Regions from separate parts of the Rhizobium sp. MHM7A genome, predicted to be linked through region 4. Evidence: predicted binding sites of a transcription regulator. Region 4 holds the regulator's gene; each other region holds the start of a gene.
What was found. The regulator PhoB, encoded in region 4, activates phosphate uptake and scavenging genes when phosphate is short. The targets are predictions, from matches to a motif close to TGTCATNNANCTGTCAT.

Region 1 (2,201 bases), on a different contig from region 4:
TTCAGAAGAGTGTTTGGAAAACGCTGCATGCCTCTGGATTAGCGCGCGCCGAGGACAAGATCAACTGCTGCACCGCAAAATGGGCGCATTGGCAAATGCGTCAATTTTTCCGCCGTTGCGCGGGGTGAACCAACCGGCGCATCTGCACCATGGCCATTGGCGTCGAAAGACTGGACGCATCGCTTGCCAGCATCAACTCATTGCTGCCGCGCTTGACCGCACGTGCAAGAACTTCGAACACGCTGGCTGTGGCAAGCTGCAATGCCTTTTCATCCTCGAGGCCTGACAGCAGGCGCGACAGAAAAACGGCGGCCAGCAGATCGCCGAGGCCATTCGGCGGGTTCTCGACGACGCGGTGCTCGGCAAGCAGCGCGTGACGGCCGGAAAGGTAGAGATTGCCGGTGCCGCCTGCCATCATGGGCACCGCCGAGGTGACGAGCATACGCGACGGTCCGAGCGCCAGTGCCGCCTCCATGATTGCGCTGTTGTCGTCGAGCGCTGCTCCCGACAGCCAGGCGAGCTCGTACCGATTCGGCGTCGCGAGCGAAGCCAGCGGGATGAGATGATCGCGAATGGCCTCCGCCGTCGCTTCGGGCACGTAGAGGCCGCCGAGATCGCCCATGACAGGGTCACAGACATAAAGCAGTTCGGGATTGTTCTGCCGGAGCGCAGCGATCAGCCGGGCGACGGAGCGTGCCTGGGCGGCATTGCCGAAATAGCCCGAAAGCACCGCCCTCACTTCACCGATCCACGGCGCGCGGATCAGATCGTCGATCGCCGCGTCGAAGTCCGCTTCGGCAAATGTCAGCCGCGTCGAACGGCCATGGCCGGGATGCCAGGGCAGAACGACGGTCGGCAGCGCCCAGACCGGATGGCCGAGCGTCTCCAGCGCAAACACCGCCGCCCGGTTCCCAACCGAGCCGCGCACGACATGGCTGGAAATAACAATGACTGCTCCCGCTGCATTTTCCGACATGAAACCGAGGTCCGAAATGATGATGGCGTTTGATGATCTTTTTGACGCCGGCCTGTCAACCATTCTTCACGTGAGCATGAAAATGTGCAGCGGAAGCAAACCCCGGAGAGGGCCGTCCAAACTCGCTTCGAAAGCGAAAAATCTCTGATAATTCCCATTTCCGCGGTCAGAAAAGCATCAAAACAATCACCGCGGCCACGATTTTAGGGATTTTTTCGAGAAATCTTCTGCTAGCTTGCGACAAAATCAGTCCATTGCGGGGAGGCGACTCATGGCTGCCAGAAACAATCCGAAACGAGAAAAGCAGATCGAAACTGCGCGCAAGATCGCTGAGGCGGTGAGCGAACCTCATCTCGATCCGGAAATTCTTTTCGGCCGCGCCAGCAATGATGACCTCGAACTCTATGCGCCCGACATGCTGGCGCGCGCCGCCGTACATTCGGCAAAGGAACTTGCTGCGTGGAACGGCAAGGCGCCCCGCGTCAGCATCGACACAATTGCCGAGGTGACGCCTGGCGGCACCGCCGTCTCGGTGCTGTCGGTGACTGACCACAACATGCCTTTCCTATATGAGTCGGTCATGGGTGAGGTGACGAGCACCTACCGCGATCTCTTCATGGCCGTGCATCCCATCCTCGTCATGGAAAAGGGCAAAGCCCCCGCGCTCTATTCCGCCGACCACCCGAGCGATCCGGCCACGCGCGTCAGCCATATCCAGCTGCATATCGCCCCGCTGAACTCCGCCCAGGCTGCCGATCTCGTCAAACGCGTCCAGGCCGTGCTCGAACAGGTCCGCCTTTCGGTCTCGGACTGGAAGCCGATGCTTGCCAAGCTCGACGGGGTGATCGCCGAACTTTCGGCCAATGGCGCCGGCCGCAGGAAGGCCGAACATGCCGAAGCGGTTGCCTTCCTGGCCTGGCTGCGCGACGAAAATTTCACCTTCCTCGGCATGCGCGAATATGTCTATTCGGGCAAGGGGGCCGACGCCAAGGTCGAGCGGGACAAGGGCGCCGGCCTTGGCATCCTTTCCAACCCCGACGTTCTCGTGCTGCGCACCGGCAAGGACGCCGTGACCACGACGCCGGAGATTCTCGCCTTCCTCGACGGCCCCGACTTTTTGATCGTCACCAAGGCGAACGTAAAGTCGATCGTTCATCGCCGCGCCTATATGGATTACGTTGGCGTCAAGCGCTTCGACGCTCAGGGCAATGTCACAGGGGAACTC
Region 2 (2,201 bases), on a different contig from region 4:
CAAGCAGGCATTCCTCGACCAGCAATTTAATCTTCAACATCGCTACTACGTCGCCGCATTCCCGCAAGCGGACTTCTTGATCATCGAGAAGGACGGCACCTCCATCGGCCGCCTCTACATCGATTTCGACGCTCATATCTGGCATATTGTCGATATCGGCTTCCTCCCCGAATGTCGTAATCTGGGTCTGGGCTCCGGGACACTGAAAGCCATTCAACATGCGGCAGTGACAAGGGAAATCCCGGGAATCGCACTGCATGTCGATCGAAACAACACGCGCGCATACGACCTTTATATGGCCTTGGGATTCGTGGTGATTAAAACGACCGTTACCCACATTCGTATGGAATGGCGCTCGCACCGGCTCCTGCCAGAGCCGGCGGATGAGCCGTCAGGCGTTAATTGAAGACGGCCTGATAGATGATCCCGTCTTTGTCCCTGGCGACCGGTACAAGGAAAATATCGAGAATCCCAAGTGTGGCGCTACGCAGCCTGTAAATCTGTTGTGGCAACAGCACCTTTGACGCACTGCGAAACAGCAATGAAAACGGCGCTCTCACCATCCCTGCGAAGCCCCGCTCGGGCAAGGGCCGTGCCTCGGTCAGCGTAAAAACAAGGCATCCTGTCCCCATATCGACTTCGAAGCCTTCCCCGACACAGCGGGCGAAATGATCCAGCGTTACGATCGCCATCCGGACCCCACTTCCTTTCTCCCTCTGCTTGCAGATACTTGCGCTTCATTCCATGGTTGAAGTTTATCAAGAGATTGGAGTGACGCAAGCAACTCTCTCCAGCAAGCCGATGCGTTAGCGCCAAATCGGGAGTCCGCTGTTCCAGCTCTCGGTCGGCCGAACCGTCACACAAACTTCGCAGTGACATGCTCCTGTCAAAAAAAGCAAAAGGGAAAAGACCATGTCTCAAAAAGATCAGGACCAGCTCAGCCGGATAAAGGCCGAAATCGCCGACAGCTTCGATGAGGAGCTGGAAATGCAGATGGAAGAAGACCGGCTGGGCGATCTGGTCGTCGAAGGAATGACGGAACCGGCGGAGCAGACGCTCGACCGAAAGATTTACTTCCGCGAGCTGTTCCGGCTGCAGCATGAGCTGGTGCGGCTGCAGGATTGGGTTCAGTACAAGAAGCTCAAGGTCGTCGTGCTTTTCGAAGGCCGGGATTCGGCCGGCAAGGGCGGCGCGATCAAGCGCGTGACCCAAAGGCTCAACCCGCGCGTCTGCCGGACGGTGGCACTGCCCGCTCCGACCGAACGGGAACGCCATCAATGGTATTTCCAGCGTTATGTTCCGCATCTTCCCACCGCCGGCGAGATCGTGCTCTTCGACCGCAGTTGGTACAACCGCGCCGGCGTCGAGCGCGTGATGGGGTTCTGCACCCCTGACGAACTCGAGGAGTTTTTCCGCTCGGTGCCCGAATTCGAACGGATGCTCGTCCGGTCCGGGATCGTGCTGATCAAATACTGGTTCTCGATCACCGACGAGGAACAGGAATTCCGCTTCAAGATGCGCATCCACGATCCGCTGAAGCAGTGGAAGCTTTCGCCGATGGATATGGAAAGCCGCATCCACTGGGAAGAATATACCAAGGCCAAGGAAGAAATGCTAGCGCGCACACACACCAGGGAAGCGCCCTGGTGGGTGGTGCAGGCCGTCGACAAGAAACGGGCGCGGCTGAACTGCATCGCCCATCTTCTTGATCAGATTCCCTATGAGGATGTGCCGAAGCCTGAAATTCAGCTGCCGGATCGTATCCGCCATGCCGATTACATCAGGGCGCCGGTTCCGGCCGAAATGCTTGTACCGGAGCGCTATTGAAAGCATAGCCGCGACGTCCCGCAAGATCGGCGGCGCGAGAACCGCTGCGTAGCGACCTGAACCACGGGCGACCGTCAGGCGGCCATATCGGCCATTCGGTTCAGCTCCTCAACAGCATCATCCGGCAGCACCAACCGGGCAGCGGCGAGATTCTCCCTGAGATGGCCGAGCGAGGACGTGCCGGGGATCAGCAGGATATTGGGTGCACGCTGCAGCAGCCAGGCGAGCGCTACCTGCATCGGCGTCGCACCGAGACGCGCGGCGACATTGGAGAGCGTGGACGACTGCAGCGGCGTAAACCCACCGAGCGGGAAGAACGGCACATAGGCAGTGCTTTGACCGGCAAGATCGTCGATCAGTCCGTCGTCGGTCCG
Region 3 (2,201 bases), on a different contig from region 4:
TCGATGCCCTGGTTTCGCTCGAAACTGAAATCGCCGCACTCGAAGCCGAGACGGGAGTTTCCGCCGGCTACCGCCGTTCCGGGCGGCTGATCCCGCTGCCGAAGCCGCATCTCAATCGCATCGCCCGCGGTCATTCCGAGGATGCCGACTGCCATTGGCGGGCCGGCGAGCGCCGCTTCCACTGGCATGTCATCGACAGGCCGCCGATCGATGGTTGGCCTGACATATCTGCCGGCGAGAACGGCTTCGTGCACGACACGCTTGCGGCCCGCGTCGCACCCCGCTCATTGATCTCAGCGCTCATCGCCTTGCTGCGGCGGGCAAAATGCGTGCGCATCATGGAACATGCGGCCGTTGCCGCCGTCGATCCCGATCGCGGCACGGCGGAGATTGGCGGCGAACCCATTGCTTTCAGCCGCTGCATCCTGGCCGCCGGCCATAAGTCCTTTCCGTTGCTGCAGGAGTTGACACCGGGGGCGAAAAAGCCGCTCGGCCAGCCGGTGAAGGGGCAGGCGGCGCTGTTGAGGGCCGATATCGACCCGGCGCTGCCGACAATCTTCCTCGATGGGCTCTATGTTGTGGCGCATGAAGGCGGGTTTGCGGCAATCGGCAGCACCAGCGAGAACCGCTTTGACGATCCCGGCTCGACCGACGCACAACTCGATGCGCTGATCGAGGCGGCGCGCGCCATCGCGCCGATCCTTCGCGATGCGCCCGTCGTCGAACGCTGGGCGGGGCTTCGCCCGAAGGCGATCGACCGCGATCCGATGATCGGCCGCCATCCCGTCCATCCCCGCCTGATCGCGTTGACTGGCGGTTTCAAGGTCAGCTTCGGGCTGGCCCATCGGCTGGCGGAGGCTGCGGTTTGCATCGCGGGCGATACAGATTGCGAGTTTTCGCTGCCGGAAAGCTTCGCGATTTCAAGCCATATCGCTGTCGCTTCACGTTAAACGTGAATTAGATACAGCTGCGTTTCGTTATTCTGTCATGCAAATCACCTATCTGCTTGCGCATCGGCAGCGCCGGATTTCACCGGTGCTCACTTCCTTGTATGGAGGAAATCGCATGCGCTATGCCATTTGCTTCACGCCTCCGGCGAGCGATCGGCTGTCGCTCGTGGCCGCCAATTGGCTTGGCCGAAACGTGTTTTCGGGCGATATGGTGGAGCCTCCGGCCGTGCGCGGCCTCGGCATTCATGAGATCGCCTTTTATACCGCCGTGCCGCGGCGCTATGGTTTTCACGGCGTTCTAAAGGCGCCTTTCCACCTGTCCGCTGAGACGTCGGAGGCGCAACTCCTGCGCGATCTTATGCGTTTTGCGGGGACATACGCCCCCTTCCGGATTCCACATCTGGAAATCGCCCGGCTCGGCAATTTCTACAGCCTGATGCCGAGCGCTCCCTGTGAGCAGATCCAGTATCTGGCTTCGGCGATCGTTCAGGAGTTCGATCGTTTCCGGGCGCCGCTGAGTGAAGCCGACATCGAACGCAGCGATCCCGACGGGTTGTCGGCGGCGCAATTCGCCAATCTGCATCGTTGGGGCAATCCTTACGTGATGGAGGAGTTCCGCTTCCATATGCCGGTGACTGGCCCCATCAATGCGATTGACATGCCCCGCATCGAGCTGGTGCTGCGGACGATCTTCGAGCCTGTCTTGAGAGAGCCGGTGACGGTTTCGAATGTGGCTTTGATGATCGAGGAGGGCACCGGCGGTCCCTTCCGCGTTCACTCGCTCCACCCCATGGGCAAGGTCAGCGCGCGCAGGATCGCCTGAGCAGGTATCAAGCTAAGCGACTGTGAAACATATAGAAATTCTGCTGCGCAGTTTCCGTCTCGACATTCCGGCTGCGGATGATACCGTTCCCCGTCTTTTCAGAAGGTGATTTGATGGTATCCGAGACCTACCCGCGCAATCTCGTCGGCTACGGGCGTCAGACGCCCGATCCGAAGTGGCCGGGCGACGCTCACGTCGCCGTGCAGTTCGTCATCAATTACGAGGAGGGCGGCGAGAGCTGCATCCTCGAAGGCGATCCGGCTTCCGAAAACCTGCTGTCGGAAATCGTCGGCGCGGCCGCCTGGCCGGGGCAGCGCAATCTCAACATGGAATCGATCTACGAATATGGTTCGCGCGCCGGCTTCTGGCGGCTCTGGCGCATGTTCACCGGTCTCAAGGTGCAGGCCACCGTCTATGGCGTGACGCTG
Region 4 (2,201 bases):
GACCCTGGGATCCACAACCAAGCACACCACTTCAATTGTTTCCCTGCAGTTCGATGCTATCGCGCTTCTCACAGTGCCAGCCGCATGGATCCCAGGGTCAAGCCCTGGGATGACGGAGGGGAGATGGTGCCTGGACAGGTTGGCTCTGCAGGCGCGATGGAGAGGTGGCGCCGAGACGCACAGCCCTCGCAGGCGCGATGAATTTGCGGCAAAAGCGCCGCTTCACAAGCTGCATCAGCGGGCGTTAGGCTAGAACGCCAACCCACACTCCGTCATCTCAGGGCTTGACCCTGGGATCCACAACAGGCACTCGGCTTCGATAACTTCCCTGCAGCTGAATGCCATCGTTCCTCCCGCAGCGCCAGCCGCATGGATCCCAGGGTCAAGCCCTGGGATGACGGAGGAGAGGTGGTGCCTGGATGACCGAGGTGAGGCCGTGCTGGCTCATACCCAGCGCCGGTGCGATGAAGGGCCTGGGAACCGCTGCACGGGCGGGAGCGCCGGCCACATGCACTCTCCTCAACCTCAGGCCTCCATCGAGTAACCGGCGCCGCGGACGGTGCGGATGACGTCCTGCATGTTGGAGAAATTCAGCGCCTTGCGCAGGCGGCCGACATGGACGTCGACGGTGCGTTCGTCGACATAGATGTCGTGGCCCCAGACGCCGTCGAGCAGCTGCGAGCGGGAAAAGACCCGGCCTGGCGACGACATCAGGAATTCCAGCAGGCGGAATTCGGTCGGTCCGAGGCGGACCTCGCGGCTCTTGCGGTGGACGCGATGGGTTTCGCGATCGAGCTCGATATCGCCGCATTTCAGCACCGACGACAGCACTTCAGGGCGGGCACGGCGCAGCATCGCCTTGACGCGGGCGACGAGTTCGGGGGTCGAGAACGGCTTCACGACGTAATCGTCGGCGCCGGTGGACAGCCCGCGCACGCGCTCGCTCTCCTCGCCGCGCGCCGTCAGCATGATGATCGGCAGCCGCTCGGTTTCCGGCCGCATGCGCAGGCGCCGGCAGAGTTCGATGCCGGAGACGCCGGGCAGCATCCAGTCGAGGATCAGAAGGTCGGGCGTGCGCTCCTGAAGCCTGATTTCGGCCTCGTCGCCGCGCAGGATGGTATCGACCTCGAAGCCTTCCGCTTCCAGGTTATAGCGAAGAAGTACGCTCAGGGCTTCCTCGTCTTCAACAACTGCGACTCTCGGGATCATGCGTGTCCGTCTCCTCGCGCAAAAGCCTTAAACCGGGGCGATTAAGCAGGCGTCCTGCGCATCTTCAGAAATTGGCTGCGACCTCTTTGCGCGCCCCGAACGGGCGCGCACGCAAGTGGTTGGTCCGGGCGGCTGGCCCGGTCCGCTGGTTCGTGACGATTATTCCGTCGCGGCGCCGACAGTGTTGGCGCTGTCATCCTTGGGGCGATCGCCTTCCGGCTGGGCGCCCGTTGCCATGTAGTAGATAGTCTCGGCGATGTTGGTGGCGTGGTCGCCGATGCGCTCGATGTTCTTGGCGCAGAAGAGCAGATGCGTGCAGCTCGTGATGTTGCGCGGATCTTCCATCATGTAGGTCAGCAGCTCGCGGAACAGCGACGTGTACATCGCGTCGATCTCGTTATCGCGTTCGCGGATGGCGGTCGCCTTGTCGGCGGCGCGCGTCGTATAGACGTCGAGCACTTCCTTGAGCTGGACCAGCGCCAGCTCGGACAGGTGCTCGAGACCGCGGGCGAGCTTGCGGGGAACGCCGGTGCTCTGCACGGCGATGACGCGCTTGGCTGTGTTCTTGCCGAGGTCGCCGACGCGTTCGAGATCGGCGGCGATGCGGATCGAACCCATGATTTCGCGCAGGTCTGCGGCCATCGGCTGGCGGCGGGCGATGGTGACGATCGCCTTGTCGCCGATTTCGCGCTCGGTGTGATCAAGGATCACATCGTCGGAGATGACCTTCTGCGCCAGCGCCGTGTCGCCGTTGACCAGCGCCCGGACGGATTCCGCGACCATCTGTTCGGCCAGGCCGCCCATTTCGGAAATCCGCCTGGACAGGAACTTCAGATCATCATCATAGGCAGAATAAATATGTGTCGATGCCATTGGGCTTTGTCCTCGAATAACGGGAAGGCTTCGGATCGCCGCAATCAGCCGAAGCGACCCATGATGTAGTCCTGGGTACGTGGATCGTCCGGATTGGTGAACATCTTGTCGGTGTCGTT

Region 1: FFR93_RS32770 (NAD-glutamate dehydrogenase) is a predicted target of PhoB. The motif match lies at 1,030-1,046, and genes of this name have one in related genera.
Region 2: ppk2 (polyphosphate kinase 2) is a predicted target of PhoB. The motif match lies at 874-890, and genes of this name have one in related genera.
Region 3: FFR93_RS08875 (DUF1045 domain-containing protein) is a predicted target of PhoB. The motif match lies at 973-989, and genes of this name have one in related genera.

Annotation. Positions count from the first base shown of each region.
Region 1 covers NZ_VCHT01000015.1:85,345-87,545, forward strand. Annotated here, with positions in the region: gene FFR93_RS32755 (carbonic anhydrase) at 1-29, opposite strand, end outside; gene pdxY (pyridoxal kinase PdxY) at 101-976, opposite strand; gene FFR93_RS32770 (NAD-glutamate dehydrogenase) at 1,248-2,201, shown strand, end outside.
Region 2 covers NZ_VCHT01000013.1:89,417-91,617, forward strand. Annotated here, with positions in the region: gene FFR93_RS31010 (N-acetyltransferase) at 1-406, shown strand, start outside; gene FFR93_RS31015 (hypothetical protein) at 399-692, opposite strand; gene ppk2 (polyphosphate kinase 2) at 913-1,827, shown strand; gene FFR93_RS31025 (aldo/keto reductase family oxidoreductase) at 1,902-2,201, opposite strand, start outside.
Region 3 covers NZ_VCHT01000002.1:136,781-138,981, forward strand. Annotated here, with positions in the region: gene FFR93_RS08870 (FAD-binding oxidoreductase) at 1-950, shown strand, start outside; gene FFR93_RS08875 (DUF1045 domain-containing protein) at 1,066-1,773, shown strand; gene puuE (allantoinase PuuE) at 1,887-2,201, shown strand, end outside.
Region 4 covers NZ_VCHT01000010.1:65,959-68,159, reverse strand. Annotated here, with positions in the region: gene phoB (phosphate regulon transcriptional regulator PhoB) at 526-1,209, opposite strand; gene phoU (phosphate signaling complex protein PhoU) at 1,369-2,082, opposite strand; gene pstB (phosphate ABC transporter ATP-binding protein PstB) at 2,127-2,201, opposite strand, start outside.